DNA from 3 places in the Rhizobium sp. CG4 genome. Region 2 is predicted to be linked to each of the others. Evidence: predicted binding sites of a transcription regulator. Region 2 holds the regulator's gene; each other region holds the start of a gene.
What was found. Region 2 encodes LexA, which represses DNA repair genes until DNA is damaged. Its sites were predicted from a motif close to TGTTCNNNNTGTGTTCNG; they were not measured.
Positions count from the first base shown of each region.

Region 1 (7,962 bases), on a different contig from region 2:
TCGGTCAAGGACCGTATTGGCGTAGCGCTGATCGAAAGCCTTGAAGCACAGGGCAAGATCACCCCCGGCAAGACAACGCTTGTTGAGCCGACATCCGGCAATACCGGCATCGCGCTCGCCTTCGCGGCCGCTTCCAAGGGTTACAAGCTTATTCTGACCATGCCGGAAACCATGTCGGTCGAGCGTCGCAAGATGCTGGTGCTGTTGGGTGCCGAGCTTGTGTTGACCGAAGGCCCGAAGGGTATGAAGGGCGCCATTGCAAAGGCGCAGGAACTGGCAGAAACACTGCCTGACGCCGTTATTCCGCAACAGTTTGAAAACCCAGCCAACCCTGAGATTCATCGCAAGACAACTGCCGAAGAAATCTGGAACGATACCAACGGTTCTGCCGACATTCTCGTGTCCGGTATTGGCACCGGCGGCACCATTACCGGTGTTGGCCAAGTATTGAAGGCACGTAAACCAGGCTTTAAGGTGGTTGCGGTTGAGCCTGCTGACAGCCCCGTTCTGTCCGGAGGCAACCCCGGCCCACACAAGATCCAGGGCATCGGCGCAGGTTTTGCTCCCGCCGTTCTCGACACAACCATCTATGATGAAATCGTCACCGTCACCAATGACGAGGCGTTTGAAACGGCACGCCTCGTTGCGCGCCTTGAAGGTGTTCCGGTTGGCATTTCCTCCGGCGCTGCGCTTGCAGCCGCCATCAAGGTGGGCAGCCGCGAAGAAAACGCTGGCAAGAACATCGTCGTGATCATTCCGTCCTTTGCGGAACGTTATCTTTCGACAGCATTGTTTGAAGGTCTCGGTCTCTAACACAAAAAAAGGCCCGCCATGCTGTCGCGCACGGCGGGCCAATTCTACACCCAAGTTTTTAAGCCTCACGCCGCAGCGGTGAGCCTTTCTCCAGCAATACGATAGGAAATGGCTTCAGCCAGATGGATGCGGCTGACGATGTCGTGCCCCTCAAGGTCGGCAAGTGTCCGCGCCACCTTGAGAATACGGTGATAACCGCGCGCTGAGAATTTCAGGCGTTCTGCGGCATCACGCAGAAGCTGCAAGCCACCGGCGTCCGGTTCTGCAAAACGTTCAATAAGGGCGGTGGAGCAACGGGCATTGGTCCTGATCTCGGCAAAACCGGCACTGGCATACCGTTCCTGCTGACGTTCACGGGCACGCGCTACACGCCTTGCAACATCCACGCTGCTTTCAGCCGCCATTGGGCGGATGAGGTCTGCCGCCGAAACAGCGGGAACATCGACGCGGATATCGATACGGTCCATCAGTGGACCGGAAATCCGGGCCTGATAATCGGAAACGCAGCGTGGTCCTCTGGCGCAGGTGAAGCCAGGTTCGCCTGCCATACCGCATTTGCAGGGGTTCATCGCTGCAACCAGCTGAATTTGCGCCGGATAGCTCACGCGATGATTGGCACGCGCTATGATACATTCGCCGGTTTCCAACGGCTGGCGCAAAGCATCCAGCACCTGCGGTGAAAACTCCGGGAACTCATCCAAAAACAATACGCCATTATGGGCCAGCGATGCCTCACCCGGCTTGGCACGCAAACCGCCGCCGACAAGGGCTGCCATGGTGGCAGAGTGATGCGGCGTCCGAAACGGCCTGCTATCGGACAGTTTTCCGCCAGAAAGCTGGCCTGCAATGGAATGCACCATCGAGACCTCCAGCAATTCTGCTGCCGACAGGGGCGGCAAGATAGACGGCAGTCGGGAAGCCAGCATCGACTTACCAGATCCCGGAGGTCCAACCATCAGCATGTTATGACCGCCGGCGGCAACAACTTCGAGCGCCCGTTTGGCGCTCTCCTGCCCCTTTATGTCGGCAAGGTCAGGCATGTTGGCGGGTGTCGCACGGATGGCGGGTTGCGGGCGCGACAAAAGCTGCGTACCGCGAAAATGATTGGCCAGCGCAATCAGGCTGCGCGGTGCCAGAATATCAATATCCGCGCCGGCCCATGCGGCTTCCGGGCCGCTGTCCGCCGGGCAAATGAGGCCTCTACCCATGGCATTGGCACCGATAGCAGCAGGCAGTGCGCCGGCTACCGCACCAATCGTTCCATCAAGGTTCAGTTCTCCCAAAACAACGTAACCGGCCAGCGCTTCAGCAGGTATGGCCCCGAGCGCCGCCATGAGGGCAAGCGCAATGGGCAAGTCGAAATGACTGCCCTCTTTTGGCAAATCTGCCGGGGCAAGATTGACGGTGACCTTCTTTGGGGGGAGCGCAAGCCCGGACGCATGCAAGGCGGCCTGGACGCGTTCACGGCTTTCCGCAACGGCTTTATCCGGCAGTCCGACGATCTGTATGCCGACGCGGCCCGGTGCAACCATCACCTGAACTTCAACGGGCACACCTTCGATGCCCTGAAATGCGACCGTATTGACCCGAGCCACCATGGCCTGCTCCCGTAAACCGCATCCGCTGGTTCGGCGCCTCATGGCAAGAGACCGGCGGAAGACCTGATTATAGCGGCCATGGCCAGACATGATCTGCCCGTTGTCCGGCCGCTTCAAACAGCCTGACACAAGTGACGTTGCAAAACAAGAACGTTACGTGAACAATTTCACGTATATGGTGTGTTGGAGTTGTAATGGATGCAAAGGAATGGCTATTCCTTCACATCCAGACAGACAGAGCCAATCAGCCCTGCGCTTCGCGCTTGCGCTCAATGGCGTCCCACAACAGGCTTGCCACGTCGGCACCACCGAATTTTTTCACTTCGCGAATGCCGGTCGGCGAGGTCACGTTGATCTCGGTCATGTAGTCACCGATCACATCGATACCGACGAACAGGAAACCGCGCTCACGTAGTGCAGGACCAATCCGCTCGCAGATTTCCTTTTCACGCACCGTCAGTTCTGTCGGCTCGGGGCGACCACCGGCATGCATATTGGAGCGGGCATCATTTTCAGCCGGAACACGATTGATGGCACCAACCGGCTCACCATCCACCAGCAGGATACGCTTGTCGCCCTTGCGGACGTCAGGCAGGTACTGCTGGGCGATATAGGGCTCGCGGAACATCTGGCCGAACATCTCCAGAAGCGACGAAAAGTTGCGGTCGTCACGGGTCGAATGGAATACGCCAGCGCCACCATTGCCGTAGAGCGGCTTCAGAATAATATCGCCCATTTCCTGACGGAAGCGGGCAATCTCGGTCACGTCCTTGGTGATCAGCGTTGCCGGCATCAGGTCTGCAAATTCGGTGACGAAGATCTTTTCAGGCGAGTTGCGTACCCAGGCCGGATCATTGACCACCAATGTTTTGGGGTGAATGCGCTCCAGCAGATGCGTGGAGGTAATATAGGCCATGTCGAAGGGCGGATCCTGGCGCAGATGAATGACATCCATCGTCGACAGATCAACGCGCTCCGGTTCTGACAGCGAATAGTGATCGCCATTGATGTCGCGCAGTTCCATCTGCTCGACAGTGGCGTAAATCTTGCCGTCACGCATGCTGAGACGGTCCGGTGTGTAATGAAACAGCCGGTAGCCTCTGGCCTGCGCTTCAAGGCTCATGGCAAAGGTCGAATCCCCGGCAATATTGATGCCGGCTACATGATCCATCTGGATCGCAACGTTCTTGATTTTTGCCATGCGCAGTCCCTTTTCTCAAAGCCCGACAGATTTAGGATAGAGGGGCTTTAAAGGCAACTGCTGCAACATGCGGCATCTATGAGTTTTATTGATACTCTACCTGGCAAGGCTGTAGGAGCGAGCCGAGAAAATCTTGTTCCAGACACGATAGGCCAGAGCCAGCATTGTCGGGAACGGACGGCGCATAAAAGCCACTTTGCGCACGTAGTTGTCCACGCGCCATGTCGCCCATGTTCCGGCGCGGAAATAAGCAACGTCACCGCTGCGCAACACACTCACCACACCGTTTTCAGCCGTGACATGCACTTCACCTTCCAGGATATAAACGGTCTCATCCCAACCGAAAAACCAGCGAAATTCACCGGCTGTGCAGTCCCACATTGCAGTGCTGGAGGCGCGATCACGACTTCTGGAATGGTCTGCGGCACGCGCACGTGGCGTGCCTGACAAAATCCAGTCCGGATTGATTGGCGCGTCCTTCATATCCATGCCATGGCTTGAAGCGGCAACGACGGCGTCCAGATTGCCGCGACGAGACGTCAAGGGAATAAGCGGCACGCTACGAATTGCCATAGCCAACGAACTTGCCAACATGATCTTGATCGACATACGCTTTCCCCAACCGGTTTTGTCGATTGGGGTTTAGCGCAAACAAATAACGATACCGTTCATCCAGTCCGTTCAATTTTATCGATCTGGCCTCAAATGCAGACGTTTCATCCCGCAAATAAAGGGATAGCAGCGGTCTGTTGTTCTGCATTGAAACGCGCATGTTGCTGCTCAATCCGCTTTCCTGTTTCAACAGAGAAGAAGTGCAGCTTCTCCGGCGCGATGGTCAGCGAGAACTCCAGCGGTACTGGCAGATCCGGCGGGAAGGCAGCCGTCATTGCCTGATCGCCGACAAAACCATGTACGAGGCGCTGCGAACCCAGCTCTTCCACATAATCGACACGGAATGCCAGCCCCTTTTCCTCGGGCCCGGCGATGCGGAAATCTTCGGCTCGCATGCCAACCGTGACAGCACCGGATGCCGGCGCAAAGCTCTTCAGTGTCATGATTTCAGGGCCGATGGCGAGACGATCGCCATGTAATTCACCGGCAACGAGGTTCATGGCCGGCGAGCCGATGAAGCTTGCGACAAATGTCGAGGCTGGCGTGTGATAAACATCCAGAGGTGCGCCAATCTGCTCGATACGGCCACCGTTCAGTACAACCAGACGGTCGGCCAGTGTCATGGCTTCCAGCTGGTCATGGGTGACGTAAAGCGATGTCGTGCCAAGACGCTTTTGCAGACGCTTGATTTCACCGCGCATCGAAACACGCAGCTTGGCATCCAGGTTGGACAGAGGTTCATCGAACAAGAACGCAGCCGGTTTGCGCACGATGGCGCGACCCATGGCAACGCGCTGACGCTGACCACCGGACAGGGCCCGCGGCTTGCGCTCCAGATAGGGCTGCAGTTCCAGCATGCGCGCTGCTTCCTGCACGCGTGCGTCAATCTCAGCCTTTGGTGTCTTGCGGTTTTTCAGACCGTAGGCGAGGTTTTCATACACAGTCATATGCGGGTAAAGCGCATAGTTCTGGAACACCATGGCGATGTCGCGGTCAGCAGGGTCAATATTATTGACAACACGCCCCCCGATTTTCACCGTGCCTTCGGAGATTTCTTCGAGACCCGCGACCATGCGCAAAAGTGTGGACTTGCCGCAGCCGGATGGGCCAACGAGCACGATGAACTCGCCGTCATTGATGGAGATATCGACCCCGTGAACGGCGCGTACGCCACCATGGTAATCCTTGCAGACCTGACTGATTTCGATCTCGGCCATGTTACCTATCCTTTATTTATCGCTTTCGGTGAGGCCCTTGATGAACCACCGCTGGAAAATCACCACGATGAGAACCGGCGGCAGCATGGCGAGCACCGCAAGCGCAAACGCTTCGTTGTAATCGGGGATCTGGGAGCCGATCCAGACCTGGAGAATGGATTTGATGCCACGCATCAAGGTGAAGAAACTCTCATCCGTGGTCATCAGCATGGGCCAGAGATACTGGTTCCAGCCATAGACGAACATGATGATGAAGATGGCGGCCATCATGGTGCGCGACAGCGGCACCAGAACATCAATGAAAAACTTGAGCGGACCGGCGCCGTCGATGCGGGCCGCTTCCAGCAACTCGTCTGGCACAGACTTAAAGAATTGCCGGAAGTAGAAGGTTCCGGTGGCAGAAGCCAGCAACGGCAAGATCAGACCACTATAGGTATTAAGCAGACCAAGCTGGCTCATCACCTGATAGGACGGCATAATGCGCACTTCGAGCGGCAAAAGCAGAGTCGTGAAGATGATCCAGAATGCGAGAGTGGCAAAACGGAAACGGAAGTAGACGATGGCGTAGGCCGCCATCATCGACAGCACGATTTTGCCGACAGCAAAACCGACACCGAGGATCAACGAATTGACGACCATATTGAAGCCGGTGATCTGGCCGGTAAAACCGCCCTTCTGCGTCAGTACCTTCTTGTAGGTGGCCACCATGTTGTCACCTGGCAGAATGGTAATACCATTGCTGTGAATTTCTGCCGCCGTATGGGTGGACGTCATGAAAGCGACCACGACCGGCAGCATCAAAAACAGCGAACCTAGGATCAGCACCAGATGGTCGAGAGGTTTTGTCTTGTACATGTCTGTTTCCCGCTCAGCTGTAGTGAATGCGCTTCTCGAGGAAGCGGAACTGGATGATTGTGAGAGCAAACACCACGAGCATCAAAATGACGGACTGGGCGGACGAACCACCGATATCATTGCCACGGAAACCATCCATGAAGACCTTGTAGACAAGGGTAATGGGGTTGTTGGCGGCCTTGTCCTTTACCATCACGTCAATGATCGCGAATGTGTCGAACAGCGCATAGGTGATGTTGATGATAAGCAGGAAGAAGGCGGTTGGGGTCAGCAATGGCAGGATAACCGTCCAGAACCGGCGGAAACCTGAACGGCAATCGATGGCAGCTGCTTCACGAACAGATACGGGTACGCCCTGCAAACCAGACAGGAAGAAGATGAAGTTGTAAGGGATCTGCTTCCACACGGCGACGGTAATCATCGCAAATGCCGTATCGAAGTAGTTCAACCCAACTTTCATGTCCCAGCCAAACCACGAGGCAAGTTTTACGAACGGACCGATGTGCTGGTCAAAGAACATCATGCCGATCAGGCCCGCCACTGGCGGTGCGATCGCGTATACCGAGATCAGCAAGGTCTTGTAGGCGGAACTGCCACGGATAATCTTGTCGGCCTTGATCGCAAGAAGAAGGCCCAGCGATAACGAAAACAGTGTGACAAGTGCCGTGAAGATTACGGTAAACCGGGCAATATTTCCGTATTCCGAACTGGAAACTGCATCGGTGTAATTGTCGAAACCGACAAAGGTCGAACCGAAACCGAACGGGTCTTCAATATAGAATGAAGACTGAACCGCCTGCACGGACGGCCAATAAAAGAAGATAAAAATAACCGCCAACTGCGGCGCAAGAAACAGATAGGGAAGAAACGACGAGGAAAACTGCACCCGTTTCATGCCAGCCGGTTCGGCCAAAACAGCCGGCTTATTCGCCTTTGTGATAAATCCGGGAAGAAACCGGATGCGGCGAGGTTGAGAGGATGTGTAAGCCACGCTCGTTGCTCCTGAAGCAATCCCGGCAAACCGCATGGCGGACAACCTCTAGAATTGCGCAATAGGGGTAATCGCTGAATGGACCTCCCTTCCACAAGGGAAAGGAGGCCCAGTTTACATTCGACTATCGGGGATCGCTGATATCAGCCAGCCGTCTTGGCGAAACGTGCGAGAAGCTCGTTGCCTTCCTTTTCGATGGTTTCAAACGCCTGCTTCACAGTCGTTTCGCCAGCGAAAATGCGGTTGTATTCGCGTTCCATGATCGAACGGATCTGTGGGTAGAAACCGAGACGGTAACCCTTGGACCAGTCGCCACCCTTGAGCATCAGCTGCTTCATACCAACTTCAGCAACAGGCTGCTTTTCGTAGTAGCCTTCAGACTTCGTCAGCTCGTAAGCAGCATTGGTGATGGCAACATAACCGGTTGCTTCATGGTAGAACTTCTGGATTTCCGGCGATGTCAGGAACTGGAAGAAGTCAGCAGAGCACTTGTTTTCTGCCTCAGGCTTGCCAGCCATCGCAAACAGGGCTGCACCGCCGATGAAGGTGTTGGTGCCAGCGCCTTCAACCGACTTCCAGTAAGGCAGGAAATCAGCCGAGAAAGGCATGGTTGCAGTCTTCTGCAGACCACCGAACGAACCGGAAGAACCGATCCACATAGCAACCTTGCCCTCT
Region 1 covers NZ_JABAEG010000003.1:178,576-186,537, reverse strand. The annotation lists gene cysK (cysteine synthase A) at 1-813, shown strand, start outside; gene HGO37_RS11125 (YifB family Mg chelatase-like AAA ATPase) at 879-2,411, opposite strand; gene gshB (glutathione synthase) at 2,656-3,612, opposite strand; gene HGO37_RS11115 (cupin domain-containing protein) at 3,709-4,221, opposite strand; gene HGO37_RS11110 (sn-glycerol-3-phosphate import ATP-binding protein UgpC) at 4,329-5,441, opposite strand; gene ugpE (sn-glycerol-3-phosphate ABC transporter permease UgpE) at 5,454-6,296, opposite strand; gene HGO37_RS11100 (ABC transporter permease subunit) at 6,310-7,287, opposite strand; gene HGO37_RS11095 (extracellular solute-binding protein) at 7,431-7,962, opposite strand, start outside.
Region 1: the regulator LexA is predicted to act here: its motif matches at 2,558-2,575, upstream of HGO37_RS11125 (YifB family Mg chelatase-like AAA ATPase).

Region 2 (7,962 bases):
CGGTTACCGGCCAGAAGGTTGCAGACCTCAAGACCGTGTCGGTCGCTGAGGTGGCAAAAGTGGTTGAAAAGGCCGATGCTGCCTTCAAGGCATGGCGTCTGGTGCCGGCACCACGCCGTGGCGAACTTATTCGCCTGCTGGGTGAGGAACTGCGCGCCTTCAAGACCGATCTTGGTCGTCTGGTGTCATTGGAGGCCGGCAAGATCCCGTCCGAAGGTCTGGGCGAAGTCCAGGAAATGATCGACATCTGCGATTTCGCGGTTGGTCTGTCCCGCCAGCTTTATGGCCTGACCATTGCGACAGAACGTCCCGGCCACCGCATGATGGAGACCTGGCATCCCCTCGGTGTTGTCGGCGTTATCTCCGCCTTCAACTTCCCGGTCGCTGTCTGGTCGTGGAATGCGGCGCTGGCGCTGGTCTGCGGCAACTCGGTCGTGTGGAAGCCGTCCGAAAAGACACCGCTGACGGCGCTTGCCGTGCAGGGCATTTTTGAGCGTGCCGTTGCCCGTTTTGGCGATGCGCCAGAGGGCCTGAGCCAGGTGCTGATTGGCGATCGTTTTGTCGGTGAAGCACTGGTTGACCACCCGAAGGTGCCGCTGGTGTCTGCCACCGGTTCCACCCGCATGGGCCGCGAGGTTGGTCCACGCCTTGCCAAGCGTTTTGCCCGTTCCATTCTGGAGCTTGGCGGCAACAATGCCGGTATCGTTTGCCCATCGGCCGATCTCGACATGGCACTGCGCGCCATCGCTTTTGGCGCCATGGGCACCGCTGGCCAGCGCTGCACGACCCTGCGTCGTCTGTTTGTGCATGACAGCGTGTACGATCAGCTCGTTCCGCGCCTCAAGAAGGCTTACAGCTCGGTGTCCGTCGGCAACCCGCTGGAAACATCCTCGCTGGTTGGTCCGCTGATCGATAAAGCGGCCTTTGACGGCATGCAGAAGGCGCTCGGTGAAGCCAAGAACCACGGTGGTACGGTTCTTGGTGGTGAACGTGTCGATACGGGCGCCGCTGACGGCTATTACGTCAAGCCTGCTCTGGTGGAAATGCCAAAGCAGGACGGCCCAGTTCTGGAAGAAACCTTCGCACCTATTCTCTACGTGATGAAGTACAGCGATTTTGACGCCGTGATCGATGATCACAATGCTGTTTCCGCTGGCCTGTCGTCGTCGATCTTCACCCGTGACTTGCAGGAATCGGAACGCTTCCTGTCGGCCGATGGTTCGGATTGCGGTATTGCCAACGTCAATATCGGCACGTCAGGTGCAGAAATCGGTGGCGCCTTTGGTGGCGAAAAGGAAACCGGTGGCGGCCGTGAGTCCGGTTCGGATGCGTGGAAGGCCTATATGCGCCGCGCAACCAACACCATCAACTACTCCAAGGCCTTGCCACTGGCGCAGGGCGTGTCCTTCGATATCGAATAATAGAGCCGCAAAGGGCAGGGCGGCGACATGCCGCTCGGTCGTGGTGATTAAATGTGAAAAGGCCGGGGCGTGATGCTTCGGCCTTTTGTTTTGTGCTGGCTCGTTTGTGGAGCGCACAAACGGTCGATTGGGGCTATCGGTGTCCCGCACTCTTCCGTCATGTCAGGGCCTGTCCCGAGGATCCAATCACCTATCATTGAGCGAAACTGATGCGGCGTGGTTAGATCCTCGCCACAATGGCGAGGATGACGCCAGGGAAATGTCAGCCGCTAAGACTATCGCTGGCTGTTACGCGAAAACGGTCACCACAATCTCCCTCTTCCCTGTGCCTGTCACAGGGATCCAGTCCCAGCCCAAGTCTTTGGGCTGATATAAGTTTCCCCGGCCGCGCAGACGCGCGCCGACTGGATTTCTGTAACAAGTACAGAAAAGAGGGGTGGGTGGCGTGCCACTTGCGCCCCTACCTCTACCCTTGTGGGAGAGGAAGAAAAATCATGGCCTTAGCAACGCTAAGTCATAGATTTTTCAGGTGAGGGGTTATTTGCTTGCGCCACGCTCATTGTCTGGCTCCAACATCTCAACAAGCTCTCCTCATTATTCCCGTGACAAGCACGGGAATAAGTAGGCGAGGTACTGTCTGTCAGCGAGTGTCGTCACACCACATGATGCCACCGGAATCACGCGCATAAAAAAACACCGGCGAGAGCGCCGGTGTTTTGTGTCATTCACTAACCAATCAACGCTTGGAGACTGGTACGTAATCGCGCTGTGGTGCACCGGTGTAGAGCTGGCGCGGACGGCCGATACGCTGCTGCGGATCTTCGATCATTTCGTTCCACTGGGCAATCCAGCCAACGGTACGTGCCAGAGCAAACAGAACCGTGAACATGGTTGTGGGGAAGCCGAGAGCCTTCAGCGTGATGCCGGAGTAGAAGTCGACGTTCGGGTACAGCTTCTTTTCAACGAAGTACGGATCGGAAAGGGCGATCTTTTCAAGCTCAAGAGCAACCTGCATGATTGGGTCGTCGCCGTTGCCCGTTGCTTCGAGCACTTCATACATGGTCTTCTGCATGATCTTGGCGCGCGGGTCGTAGTTCTTGTACACGCGGTGACCAAAGCCCATCAGGCGGAACGGATCGTTCTTGTCCTTGGCGCGGGCAATATACTCAGGAATACGGTCAACAGAGCCGATTTCGTTGAGCATGTTGAGCGCTGCTTCGTTGGCGCCGCCATGGGCAGGGCCCCAAAGGCAGGCAATACCAGCTGCAATACAGGCGAACGGGTTTGCACCGGAAGAACCAGCCAAGCGAACAGTCGAGGTCGAAGCGTTCTGCTCATGGTCAGCATGCAGGATGAAGATACGGTCCATGGCGCGGGCCAGAACCGGGTTCACCTTGTACTCTTCGCATGGAACGGCAAAGCACATGTTGAGGAAGTTCGACGCGTAGTCGAGGTCGTTCTTCGGGTAAACAAATGGCTGGCCAACGTGATACTTGTAAGCCATTGCCGCGATTGTCGGCATCTTGGCGATCATGCGAAGGCTTGCGACCATGCGCTGGTGCGGATCGGTAATGTCGGTCGAGTCGTGGTAGAAGGCAGACAGGGCACCAACGGTGCCAACCATCACGGCCATCGGATGTGCGTCACGACGGTAACCGCTGAAGAACTTCGTCATCTGTTCATGCACCATGGTGTGGCGCGTTACGCGGTTGTCGAAATCCTTTTTCTGTTCTGCTGTTGGCAGGTCGCCGTACAGAAGCAGGTAGCAGGTTTCAAGGAAATCGCCCTTTTCGGCAAGCTGCTCGATCGGGTAACCACGGTGCAGAAGGACGCCTTCGTCACCATCGATATAGGTGATCTTGGATTCGCAAGATGCAGTCGATGTGAAGCCGGGATCATAGGTGAAATTGCCGGTGTGCTTGTACAAAGCAGCGATGTCGATGACGTCTGGGCCTATCGCTCCCTCTCGAATGGGAAGTTCTACTGTCTTGTCGCCGAGCGTAATAGAAGCGCTTTTTTCCGTCATCATAATCCTCCGAGAACATGCGTTTTGGATGCCGTGAGGCATCTAGGCGTTAAGCGTTCAGGATAGCTATCTGATCCTGCGCCATATGCCAAGCTATCCAAAAGGCAAATTGTGCGTTGCGGTATCAACTTGTGCCAAAAACTAGGCTTTTGGCGTTTCACTGTTTCATATTAGGTCAATGCTTCCTTAAAATATAAGTGGTTGCATTGTTGTTGTGCCGGTTGCAAATTACCCCCTGTCCGGCGGGGGAGCTGCGGGTTTGACTGTAAGACCATCGCAAGAATTGCGACAGCAGGAACCGTTGAGACTGGATCTCCCCGGTGAGGGTGATTCCTTTGCTCTGCAACGGTATCAGGGCGGGGTAGCAGAGGTTTATGAACAGTCTGCAACGGCAGGGAATTTATCCGGCCGGATATCGTCGCTGTCGCGCATGTTGGACATCGAAAAGGCTTATGGCCACGGCTTTCTTTGTATTCCGGTTTTTCTGGCAGTCGGTGCCATCATCTGGTTTTCAAGCCTTCAGACACCGTCACCCTACCTGCTTGCTGGCGGCTTTTGTTTAGCCGGCACACTTGCGGTCACCCTGCGGTACCGCGCGGCAAAACTGGCAGGATTGCTTAACCTTGTTGCGCTGTGTCTGGCAGGCATGCTGCTGGCGCAATTGCAAACTTGGCGGCAGGATACCGTCATTATTGATACGCCGGTCACCACAGTCGTGTCAGGTGTTGTCGAGCGACGCGAGGTGGATGCGCGCGGTTACTGGCGCTACATCATATCGGTCACCGGAACTGAAAACCCTCTACTGTCGCGCCCGCCGCAGAAGATCACGGCACTATCAAGAAGTCGCCATCAACCGATAGAAATCGGGCAGGGCGTTACCGGCCGCGCACGCCTGTCTCCACCCTCAGGACCGGCCTTGCCTGGTCTGAATGACTTTGCCTTTTCCGGCTATTTTAATGGCATAGGTGCAACCGGTTTCTTTTATGGAGCGCCACAGCCTGCGGTGAGTGAGGCGATCAAACGCCGCATTGCGGAACGCGGCCACTGGCTCAGCGTGACTGATACAGGACTTTATCAATTGCGCAGCGCCATTGCCGAGCGCATCCGCAGCACGATCGGCGGCGACGCCGGCGCTTTTGCCGCCTCGATCATAACCGATGAACGGCGGGCGATATCAGAAACCACCATGGAAGCACTGCGTGTGTCCGGCCTTGCCCATATCGTTGCCATTTCGGGCCTCAACATGGCGCTGGCATCGGGCATATTCTTCGTTGGCTTGCGCACGGCACTCAGCTGTTTTCCGGGTTTTGCCGAGAGGCGGCCGGTCAAGAAGATCGCTGCCTTTGCCGCCCTTGTCATGACGCTCGCCTACTACCTGATTTCAGGATTTGCAGTGTCGGCCGAACGGGCTTGGCTGATGATGTCGATCATGCTGATCGCCGTGCTGTTTGACCGTCCCTCGATCAGCCTCAGAAATGTTGCCATTTCCGCCATCATTATTATCTGCGTTTCGCCGTCAGAGGTCATGGGGCCAAGTTTCCAGATGTCCTTTGCCGCAACCATTGCGCTGGTCGCCGCGTATGGTTTCTGGACACGGCGGCGCGCCGCACAAGACAGCGCAACCTTCCGGCCAAGTAATATGCCGATCGCCCTCAAGGGTGCTTCCATCCTTGGCAGCTTCTGCGCCGGTATTGTCGTGACCTCGCTGATTGGTGGGGTATCCACGGCCATCTATTCGATGGAGCATTTTCACCGTGTCACCACCTATGGACTGGCGGCAAATCTCGCCGCCATGCCGGTGATGTCTTTCATCGTCATGCCCTTTGCCTTGATCGCCATGTTACTGATGCCCTTTGGGCTGGATGGTCCGTTTCTGACCGTCATGGGTTACGGCATGGCGATGACAATTGATATTGCCACCTATGTCGCCTCATGGGGAGGCGATGCCGGGGTCGGACGACAGCATCAATGGTTTCTGGGCGCCGGAACGCTTGGCCTATTGGTGCTGACACTGTTTCGCACCCGACTTGCCTGGGTAAGTGCTGTGTTCCTGCTGGCAGTCCTTGGGTTGTTTGTGCTGTCACGGCAACAGGACAATCCCGATCTGGTGGTTTTTGAGGACGGGAAACTGATGGCACTGGTTGGCAAGGATCAGGTTGCCAGCACCAGCCAACGCCCATCCGGCTTTATCTATGACCAATGGGCGCGGGCTTTGTTCTTACCTGACAAATATATTCGGCCAAACATGCTGCCGGAACTGCCAGCCCCAGAACCATCGCCTGACGATGCCAATGACAAAACGACTGGCAATACTGATGCCGCGCCACCACGATCACGACGGCCGATGCTGGACGAACACATCATTCAGGCTGAAAGGCAGGTGATGTCTGCCGCCGTTACAAATGCAACCGATGCCTTTACCTGCCGCCGCGACAGCTGGTGCATCGCCAGATCAGCGAAGGGGCAGGTGGTGATTTCCGTGCTGGATAACAGATATCTTGGTCTCGCTTGCGACATCGGTTCTGTGGTTATCACCACGCGTCCCACATCATTTGAAACCTGCCGCTCCGGCGCCTTTTTACTCAGTGCCCAGACATTGCGGCGCACCGGTTCGCTGGAGATCACATTTTCAACTGAGGCAACAACCGCCGCAAACCAGCATTTGCCGATCGAGAGGATGACGGCTGCCATTTATGGTTCCTACCGTCCATGGACCATGCATCGTTATTATAACTGGCGCAGCAGGACATTTGAAACGGAAGTGCCAGAACATGTCTCGCAACTGCTGGACCGTCGCTAGGCTAAAGTGAGTTGAAGGCCAGTTGTGTCGGGTGTTTTCCGGCGACAGTAGCGATGACGCGCTGGCGCGTCACCTGGCAGTGATATGGGTCTGCTGATGACCGCTTAGTGGTATCTGCGGATCAGGCCAACCAGCTTGCCCTGGATCTTGACGCGGTCAGGTCCAAAAATACGGGTTTCATAGGCCGGGTTTGCCGCCTCAAGCGCAATCGATGCACCCTTGCGACGAAAACGCTTCAAGGTCGCTTCTTCATCATCGACCAGCGCCACGATGATATCACCGGGGTTGGCGGTCTTGGCGTTGCGGATGATGACCGTGTCGCCGTCAAAGATGCCGGCATCGATCATCGAGTCACCGCGCACTTCCAGTGCGTAATGTTCACCAGAACCCAGCATGTCAGCCGGCACGGACACATCATGTGTGTTGTTCTGGATGGCGGAGATCGGGACACCGGCCGCGATCCGTCCCATCATCGGCACCGATACCGAGCTGCCGCCATCATTGGCGCTGACAGGGGCGGGGGTCGGAGCAGGGGCGACAACCGGTTTTGGTTTGCCAAGGCTGCCTTCGATCACACTTGGTGAGAAGCCACGCTGTGGTTTGAGGCTTGGCGAATAGGCTTCAGGAAGTTTGATGACTTCCAGTGCGCGTGCCCGGTTTGGCAGGCGGCGAATGAAGCCACGTTCTTCAAGCGCTGTGATCAACCGGTGAATGCCGGATTTGGACGCGAGATCAAGCGCATCCTTCATCTCATCAAATGAGGGAGGAACACCGGATTCCTTCATTCTTTCGTGAATGAAAAGAAGCAGTTCCTGCTGTTTGCGTGTGAGCATGAAGTCGCACCCCAACCGTTGATGAAAATCGAAACAAATGCAGAACATACACTATATGTTCCATATGTGTTCCGCAAGGCTTTAATATTTCGTAATCGCCGCCCCGGTGAATTTTCTTTCAAAACAGCCAAGACGTGTAATCGCTGCCTATCACGCTGTTTTTTAAACGATTTCACGTCAATTCATCACAAAACGATCCGTCAGAAAGCTGAGGCTCGCAACACCGCCCGTTAGCCGACCAACCGGCATGATTATCAATCTGATATCGTAAGGCGCTGTGATTCGGTTCGTTTGATTCTCTCCACCAGATTGGGTTGGCAGCGCATATTCCCTGTGCATTTTTACCTTCACGAGGAAGCATTGCGTTGAAATCTCTGTTATGGGGAGGGTTCGCTGCTCGTTCGGAGTCGGCATTCAACATCAATTTTGACAGTATAAGGTTTTAGGGCATTGCAGGTCGGCATCGACATGGGAACGCTATCGGGTGGGCAGGCTGCCAAACTCGACATTGAGGAATTGCTCGCCACGCGTCTGCTGGTGCAAGGCAATTCCGGTTCCGGAAAGTCGCATCTGCTGCGCAGGCTTCTGGAACAATCCGCCCCCTGGGTTCAGCAGGTCATTATTGACCCTGAAGGGGACTTCGTGACGCTGGCTGACAAGTTCGGTCATATCGTTGTAGATGGCGAGCGCACAGAGGGTGAGTTGGCCGGTATTGCCAACCGTATTCGCCAACACCGCGTATCCTGCGTCCTGACGCTTGAAGGTCTTGATGTCGAACAGCAGATGCGGGCCGCAGCTGCATTCCTCAACGGCATGTTCGATGCCGACCGTGAATACTGGTACCCGGTGTTGGTGGTGGTCGACGAAGCGCAGATGTTTGCG
Region 2 covers NZ_JABAEG010000002.1:221,278-229,239, reverse strand. The annotation lists gene amaB (L-piperidine-6-carboxylate dehydrogenase) at 1-1,421, shown strand, start outside; gene gltA (citrate synthase) at 2,158-3,447, opposite strand; gene HGO37_RS06240 (ComEC/Rec2 family competence protein) at 3,749-6,247, shown strand; gene lexA (transcriptional repressor LexA) at 6,352-7,080, opposite strand; gene HGO37_RS06230 (ATP-binding protein) at 7,531-7,962, shown strand, end outside.

Region 3 (7,962 bases), 490 kb from region 2:
TGTATGAACCGCTGCACCGCAAGATCTTCGAAGTCGCCGGCGACATCATTCGCATGGGCAAGACTGCCAACCCGGTCACGATCAAGACCTTTCTACCGTCTGATGACAAGGTGGGTGATCTGACCGTTGCGCAGTACCTCGCACGTCTTGCTGCCGAAGCCGTGACCATCATCAACGCGGAAGACTATGGCCGCGCGATCTATGATCTGGCGCTGCGCCGCGCGCTGATCCAGATTGGTGAGGATGTCGTCAACATTGCCTATGACGCGCCGCTCGACATGCCACCGCAGACTCAGATTGAAGACACCGAGCGCCGCCTGTTCGAGCTGGCGGAAACCGGCCGTTATGACGGTGGCTTCCAGTCATTCAATGACGCGGTATCGCTGGCCATCGACATGGCGGGCCAGGCGTTTGAACGTGACGGCAACCTGTCGGGCATTTCCACCGGCATCCACTCTCTGGATGGCCGTATGGGCGGTTTGCAGCGTTCTGACCTTATCGTGCTTGCGGGTCGTCCGGGTATGGGCAAGACCTCGCTTGCCACCAACATTGCCTACAATATCGCAGCTGCCTACGAGCAGGAAATCCAGCCGGATGGCTCCTTCAAGGCCAAGAACGGCGGCGTCGTCGGTTTCTACTCACTCGAAATGTCGTCCGAACAGCTGGCAACCCGTATCATTTCCGAGCAGACGGAAGTGTCATCCTCGAAAATCCGCCGTGGTGAAATCACCGAAGCCGATTTCGAAAAGCTGGTTGCCTGCAGCCAGATGATGCAGAAGGTTCCGCTTTATATCGACCAGACCGGTGGTATTTCCATTGCCCAGTTGTCGGCACGTGCGCGTCGTCTCAAGCGCCAGCGCGGCCTTGATTGCCTGGTAGTCGACTATATTCAGCTGATGACCGGCTCCGGCAAAAGCGGTGAAAACCGCGTGCAGGAAATCACCCAGATCACCACGGGCCTGAAGGCGCTGGGCAAGGAACTGAACGTTCCGATCATCGCGCTGTCACAGCTGTCCCGTCAGGTGGAAAGCCGCGAAGACAAACGCCCACAGCTCTCTGACCTTCGTGAATCTGGTTCGATCGAGCAGGACGCCGACGTTGTGCTGTTCGTGTTCCGTGAGGAATATTACGTTAAGAACATGGAACCGCGTGATCCGGATGATCCGAAATATGCGGAGTGGGAAGCACTGTTCGACAAGGTGAAGGGCACAGCAGACGTGATTATCGCCAAGCAGCGTCACGGACCGACCGGCACTGTTAAACTCGCCTTCCAGTCGGAATTCACCCGCTTTGCGGATTTGGCCGACCCATCCTTCAGCCAGTACGAAGAACACTGATACGAAACGCCCCGCTGTTCAGCGGGGCGTTTTGTTTTCAATGTCTTGAGCTGGCGCTCTCAGAAACTGATTCCGAATATCGGGGGACACGCTCTCATTCTGCTTTAACGCCTGAGGGCAAAGCGATGACCTGATCCTGTGGCCGGATACTGCTTTGGCGATGAGTGATCGCAATGATGGTCATGTCGGCATCGACCCTGCGCAACTGGTCCATGATCTCGCGTTCGGTTTCATCATCAAGCGCGGAGCTTGCCTCATCCAGCAACAGAATGACCGGCTCTGCATAAAGCGCCCGGGCAATGGCAATGCGCTGGCGCTCCCCTCCCGACAGCTTCAAGCCACGCTCACCCACCCTGGTTTCGAACTTTTGTGGCATGGCCTCGATACGCTCAATGATCGCCGCACGCTCGGTTGAACGGCGAAGCCGCGCCTCGTCATAGGGTCGTCCCAGAACAATGTTAGCGGTAAGAGTGTCATTGAGCAGTTGCACCTCCTGTGGCACGATACCAACCGCAGAAAACCAGTCATCTCGGTCGATCGTTCCAATATCGCGGCCATCGATACGGATATGCCCCTTTTGCGGCAGCATGGTTTTTTGCAGCAGCTTGAACAGGGTCGATTTTCCCGAACCGGTTTCGCCGGTGATAAAGGTGAGCCGTCCGGGCGAAGCACGGAACGAGACATTTTCAACGCCGCGTCCATTTTCATAGCGGAAACCGACATCCTCAAATTCGATTACGCCCTGCGACAGAACCAGTCCGGCCTCCCCGCCCGCCCTTTGCTCTTCCGGTGCATTCCACATGCGGGCAAAGGGCGCAAAACGGGCAAGCGCCCTAACTGTTTCATTGATCGACTGGCCAATCAGCTCAAACGGCACATTCAGCTGCAACAACAGCATGTTGAACAGCACAATGTCACCCACGGACAGTTGCCCTTGTTCATAGCGTGGCAAAAGCAGGTAGAAGGTGATGATGAATTGCAGAGCCAGCGCCAGCGAAATCATTGCCACGAACACGATACGGCGCAGTGAATAGAGCCGCCAATTGTCGTAGATCGAACCTGCACTCTCGGCAAAGCGCGCCTTCATCCATTCCGTACTGGCGGTGTGCCGCAAAGGTTCGATCATGCTGATGGCATTACCGACAAAACCGGCATTCTGCTGTCCGGCATCAATGGCCTTTTCGAGATAAGGACCGGTGATGCGGTTGGAAACCATTGTTAGGCCGATAAAGATCGCACCGTAGAGACATACGATCAGCAGCACATCAAAACTGATGACCGCGCCCAGCATCAGGGTCGCAAACAGGAAAGCCGAAATCCCAGGCAGAAACGAAATGAACATCATCTGCATGAAGATGGATGTTGCCGATGCGCCTTGCGTTTGCGCCGCCTGGATTTCGGCCGGATTGTGATCGGTAAAAAACGATGGCGGTTTGTTGATGATACGCTCGAAGAAACCGGTCGCAGCGATGTAATCCAGCCGTTCAGAATGAATGACGGCCATATATTGCGTGCAGCGCTGCACGCCCATGGCACCGGCTGTCAGCAGCGCATAAAAGGTAAAGGCCAGCATCCAGCGGGCCGGCGTATCCGGCAGATCGTCCACCAGCCGGGAAAAGACATAAGGGCCTGTGACAGCCAGTATCGATCCGGCAAGGATGGTCACGACAAGAAGGGAAATCGACAGCCGGGCATTCTTCCAGTAGTCAGCATAAATGCGAAGAAGCGGCCCGATTGCAGCCCTGTAATTATTCCGCATAAACGGCACTCCCCAGGTTGAGACAACTCAAGGTGAATAACCGCAGTAAAGGTCGCGGGCGGGTATTTCAACCCGCAGGCCCCAGGCGGGATTTTCAAAAACCGATCGAACGCAGGACTGCGACCGTTGCCACGCCGGTAAAAGCCGCCGGCAGAAGCGACAGGCGAAGTGCGGCAACGGCCGTTACCAGACAGGCAATGCTTTCCGCCGTACCGGTTGACAAGGCGGTGGGCGTCACCACGGCCATCAGCACCGCTGGTGGCACCGATGACAGCGCCTTTTTCATGCGTGGGCCGGGATTGGTGTAGCGGACCAGCAGCAAACCGCCCATACGGGTGCTTACCGTCGCCACCATCATCGCAAGGATGGCAAAAAATGTTGATGTATCAAGGCTCATGCCGGTTGCTCCGCATCAGCCTTGTTCTCATCCGGCAAACATTCCGTCCGCCCAAAGGCTGCCATGGCCAGCCCGGCAAGTGCGCCCGTGGCAATGTACCAGGCACCGGGAATGTAGAGGTGTGTCACCCATGAGGTCAGTGCACTGGCCAGCAGGACAAGTCCGGTTTCGGTGCCCTTCCAGAACCCCATCAGCAACACAATGAATACGGCGGGAAAGGCAAAGTCGAGCCCGATCACCGTCATGTCGCCCATGACCGAGCCAAGCAAGGCGCCAGCCATGGTCGAGACATTCCAGACGGCGTAGATCGATAGCGCAGCACTGGCAAAAAAAGCCGGTGTCAGCCTAGCCTTCATCGCACGGAATTCGGACAACGCCCAGGATTCGTCCGTCAGTACCAGCATGGCGGCATATTTACGCCAGCCGTTGAACCCATCCAGCTTCGAGGCGATGGACGCACTCATCAGCACGTGGCGCAGATTGACCAACAGAGCGGCAAAACCGAGCGCCACCCAGCTTGCCGGATGGATCCATAAATCCATGGCAACGAACTGCGAGCCGCCGGCAAAGACAAACAGCGACATCAGGCAGGCCTCGAGTGCCGACAGACCCTTTGAAACCGCGACCGCACCAAACACCACGCCAATCGGTACCATCGCCACCAAAAGCGGCGCTGCGGCCCGCAACCCCGCCAGCACGTCACCCGACTTCACTATCTTTGCCATCACCATCTCCGATATCCTGGGAGATGGCAGGTAGAGAAGGATGATGGGTGCGTCTTGAACAAAAGTGATGGGGACAGAGAACAGCCCGGAACCGTTGCCGGACGACTTGGTCTCAGGCAGCGCGGAACTGACCCGGTGTAATGCCGGTGCGCGCCTTAAAGTGGCGAGTGAAATGCGCCTGATCGGCAAATCCGCATTCCAGTGCCACAGAGGCGGGATTATCGCCAAGCCGCAGCAAACGACGCGCCTTGCGAATACGCACATCCGTCAGATAGGCGTGCGGCGTGATGTAGAATTCCTTGCGAAACGCCCGGATCAAATGGGCGCGGCTGAGCCCGGCAATGGCCGCCAGCTGTTCCAACCCGATGTCGATCTCGCAATTGTCGGTGAGATAATCCCTTACCCGGTAAACTGCGGTGCGTTCGCGCGTTTCCACCGGCAGGATGATCGTGCTGCCGTGGCGACGAAATAGTTCTGCCAGTACGCTGAACATACCTTCATCGGCCTCCAGCGCACCGGACTTCTGCTCGAGTCGCTGATGGGCAATCTGGAACGCGGCAGCCATTTGCGGGTCTTTTGGCAAAAAGCGCGGGAAAGACGGCGTGCCATGAAACGCCCTGCCCGTCACGTCCTCAATCACCTCCTGCAACAACTCCATGTCGGGATAGATCATCCGGTAGCGATAACCTTCACCTCCCGGTGCACCATCATGGATCTGGCCGGGATTGATCAGGTAAAGATTGCCGGGACCAGTCTGCTCTCTGCTGCCATTGATCGTCGATATCTGCGAACCGGATTCGATAGCACCAATGCTGAAGGTCTCATGCGCGTGCGGGGAATATTCATGCGTCAGGAAAGTCGCGCTCAGGCACTCCATATGCCGGAACCGCCTGTCGCGCCAGAAACGTGTGGTTTCCGTCGTGGCAAGCGGCATATCGTCAAGGGCCTGTTTCTGCGAAACGCTGTGCATAGTGAAAGAATAAAGCAATCCGTCATTACCGTCTTGAACAAAAGTGATAGGCTTTGGCTCAAATAGTTTTTGAGCAGCATTGCGAGACAGCATGACCGATTTCGACGAAAGCCTTTCCGATTATGACGAATTCGAGCATGCGCCGCTGCGGCTGACCGTTGATCTCGGTGCACTGGCGGATAACTGGCGCGACATGAAAAAACGCTCCGGCAAGGCGCGGACCGCCGCCGTGGTCAAGGCTGACGCCTATGGCATGGGTATCGAAGATTGCGGCACCACGCTGTACCATGCCGGGGCACGGGACTTTTTCGTGGCAACCGTTGCCGAAGGTGTAACACTGCGTCCGCACGCTCCCGAGGCCCGTATCTTTGTGCTGTCAGGCATCTGGCCAGGACAGGAAGCCCATTTCTTCAACAATGATCTTGTGCCTGTCGTCGCGTCGGAAGAGCAGCTGGCCTTCTGGATGTCGACGCTTGCCGAACGGGGTGATCATCCCTTCGCCCTTCATGTCGATACCGGCTTCAACCGTCTTGGATTGCCGCTGGATGAGGCACTGTTTCTGGCCGAAGATATCTCTCGGCCAGCCAGTTTCGACCCGGTTCTCGTTCTATCGCACCTCGCATCGGCTGACACCCCCTCTTCCGCCATGAACAAGGCACAGCTTGAATCATTCCGTAAGGTTAGCGCTGCTTTCGAAGGTGTCGAATCAAGCCTTTCAGCTTCTGCTGGAATATTTTTGGGTCCAGACTATCACTTCGATCTGACCCGTCCCGGCATCGCGCTTTACGGCGGCGAAGCCGTCAATGACGTGGATAATCCGATGCGCCCGGTCGCCAAGGCGGAAGCGCGCATCATTCAGGTGCGTGAAGCCGGTGAAGGACAGACCGTCAGCTACGGTGGCACTTTCCTGCTCAAGCGCGCCAGCCGCCTTGCCATAGCATCAGTCGGTTATGCCGACGGTTATCAGCGTTCGCTTTCCGGTTCCGGCATTCCTTTGAGGGAAATGGGTTATGGCGGCGCCTATGGTTTTATCAACGGCCACCGGGTCCCGGTTGCCGGTCGCGTGACCATGGACCTCACCATTTTCGATGTCACCGATGTGCCCGAAAATGCCGTGCGCGCTGGAGATTACATTGAACTGTTCGGCCCCAATGTACCGGTGGATGAGGTCGCGCGTGCGGCAGGAACCATCGGCTATGAAATGCTGACCGGCCTTGGTCTGCGTTATGAGCGGCAGTATTTGTTCGACGGCGAATAATTAAAACCGCACCGCCTTTAAACAACAGGCTTGCAAAGCCGACGGCAGGCGTTTATCCCGGCATTAAGTTCTTTATTTGTTCTCATTCAAGATACTGCCGGGAGCCACAACCGCATGGCCAAGACCAAAACCCAATTCGTGTGCCAGAACTGTGGCACGGTGCACACCCGCTGGGTTGGCAAGTGTGAAGGTTGCGGTGAGTGGAACACCATCATTGAAGATGACCTGATGGGTGGCATCGGCTCAGGGCCTGGCAAAACACCCAAGAAAGGTCGCCCGGTCGCTTTGACGGCACTATCAGGGGAATCGGAAGAAGCACCGCGTATTGCAACCGGCATGGACGAGTTGGACCGCGCAACCGGTGGCGGTTTCGTCCGTGGCTCGGCAGTGTTGATCGGTGGCGATCCCGGTATCGGCAAATCGACGCTGCTGATGCAGGCCGCCGCAGCCCTGTCGCGACGCGGCCAGCGTATTATTTATGTCTCGGGTGAAGAGGCCGTGGCACAGGTTCGTCTGCGTGCGCAGCGTCTGGGCGCGGCACAAACCGACGTGCTGCTGGCGGCAGAAACAAATGTCGAAGATATTCTGGCAACCATTTCCGAAGGCAAGCGCCCGGATCTGGTGATTATCGATTCTATCCAAACCCTGTGGAGCGACACGGCCGATTCGGCACCCGGTACAGTCACCCAAGTGCGTACCGGCGTACAGGCGATGATCCGTTTTGCCAAACAGACCGGTGCCGCCATGGTGCTTGTTGGCCATGTGACCAAGGAAGGCCAGATTGCCGGTCCGCGTGTTGTTGAACACATGGTGGATGCGGTGCTTTATTTTGAGGGCGACCGCGGTCACCACTACCGAATCCTGCGGACGGTGAAGAACCGTTTCGGACCAACGGATGAAATCGGCGTGTTCGAAATGTCCGACAAGGGGCTGCGGGAAGTTTCCAATCCATCCGAGCTTTTTCTGGGTGAACGCAACGCAAAAGCCCCGGGCGCTGCGGTTTTTGCCGGCATGGAAGGCACCCGCCCTGTGCTGGTTGAAGTGCAGGCGCTGGTGGCAGCCACCTCTCTCGGCACCCCGCGCCGCGCCGTTGTCGGTTGGGATTCGTCACGCCTTGCGATGATATTGGCGGTGCTGGAAGCCCATTGCGGGGTGCGACTTGGCCAGCACGATGTGTACCTCAATGTCGCTGGCGGTTACCGCATCTCGGAACCGGCCGCCGACATGGCTGTGGCTTCCGCACTGGTTTCGTCGCTTGCCGGTCTTGCCCTTCCGGCCGATTGTGTTTATTTCGGCGAAGTCAGCCTGTCAGGAGCGGTAAGACCCGTTTCGCACACGGTGCAGCGGTTAAAGGAAGCGGAAAAACTGGGCTTTACCCAGGCGCTGCTTCCAACAGCATCGGCGGAATTGCCTAAAACCGGCAATGGCCGATGGGCAGAAATTGAAAGCCTGCCGGATCTCGTTGCGCGCATCGCAGGTTCCGCCAACCGCTTCAAACAGGTTGAGGAAGATGAAT
Region 3 covers NZ_JABAEG010000002.1:715,204-723,165, forward strand. The annotation lists gene HGO37_RS08610 (replicative DNA helicase) at 1-1,337, shown strand, start outside; gene HGO37_RS08615 (ABC transporter ATP-binding protein) at 1,432-3,096, opposite strand; gene HGO37_RS08620 (AzlD family protein) at 3,191-3,493, opposite strand; gene HGO37_RS08625 (AzlC family ABC transporter permease) at 3,490-4,218, opposite strand; gene HGO37_RS08630 (AraC family transcriptional regulator) at 4,331-5,152, opposite strand; gene alr (alanine racemase) at 5,280-6,446, shown strand; gene radA (DNA repair protein RadA) at 6,561-7,962, shown strand, end outside.
Region 3: the regulator LexA is predicted to act here: its motif matches at 6,513-6,530, upstream of radA (DNA repair protein RadA).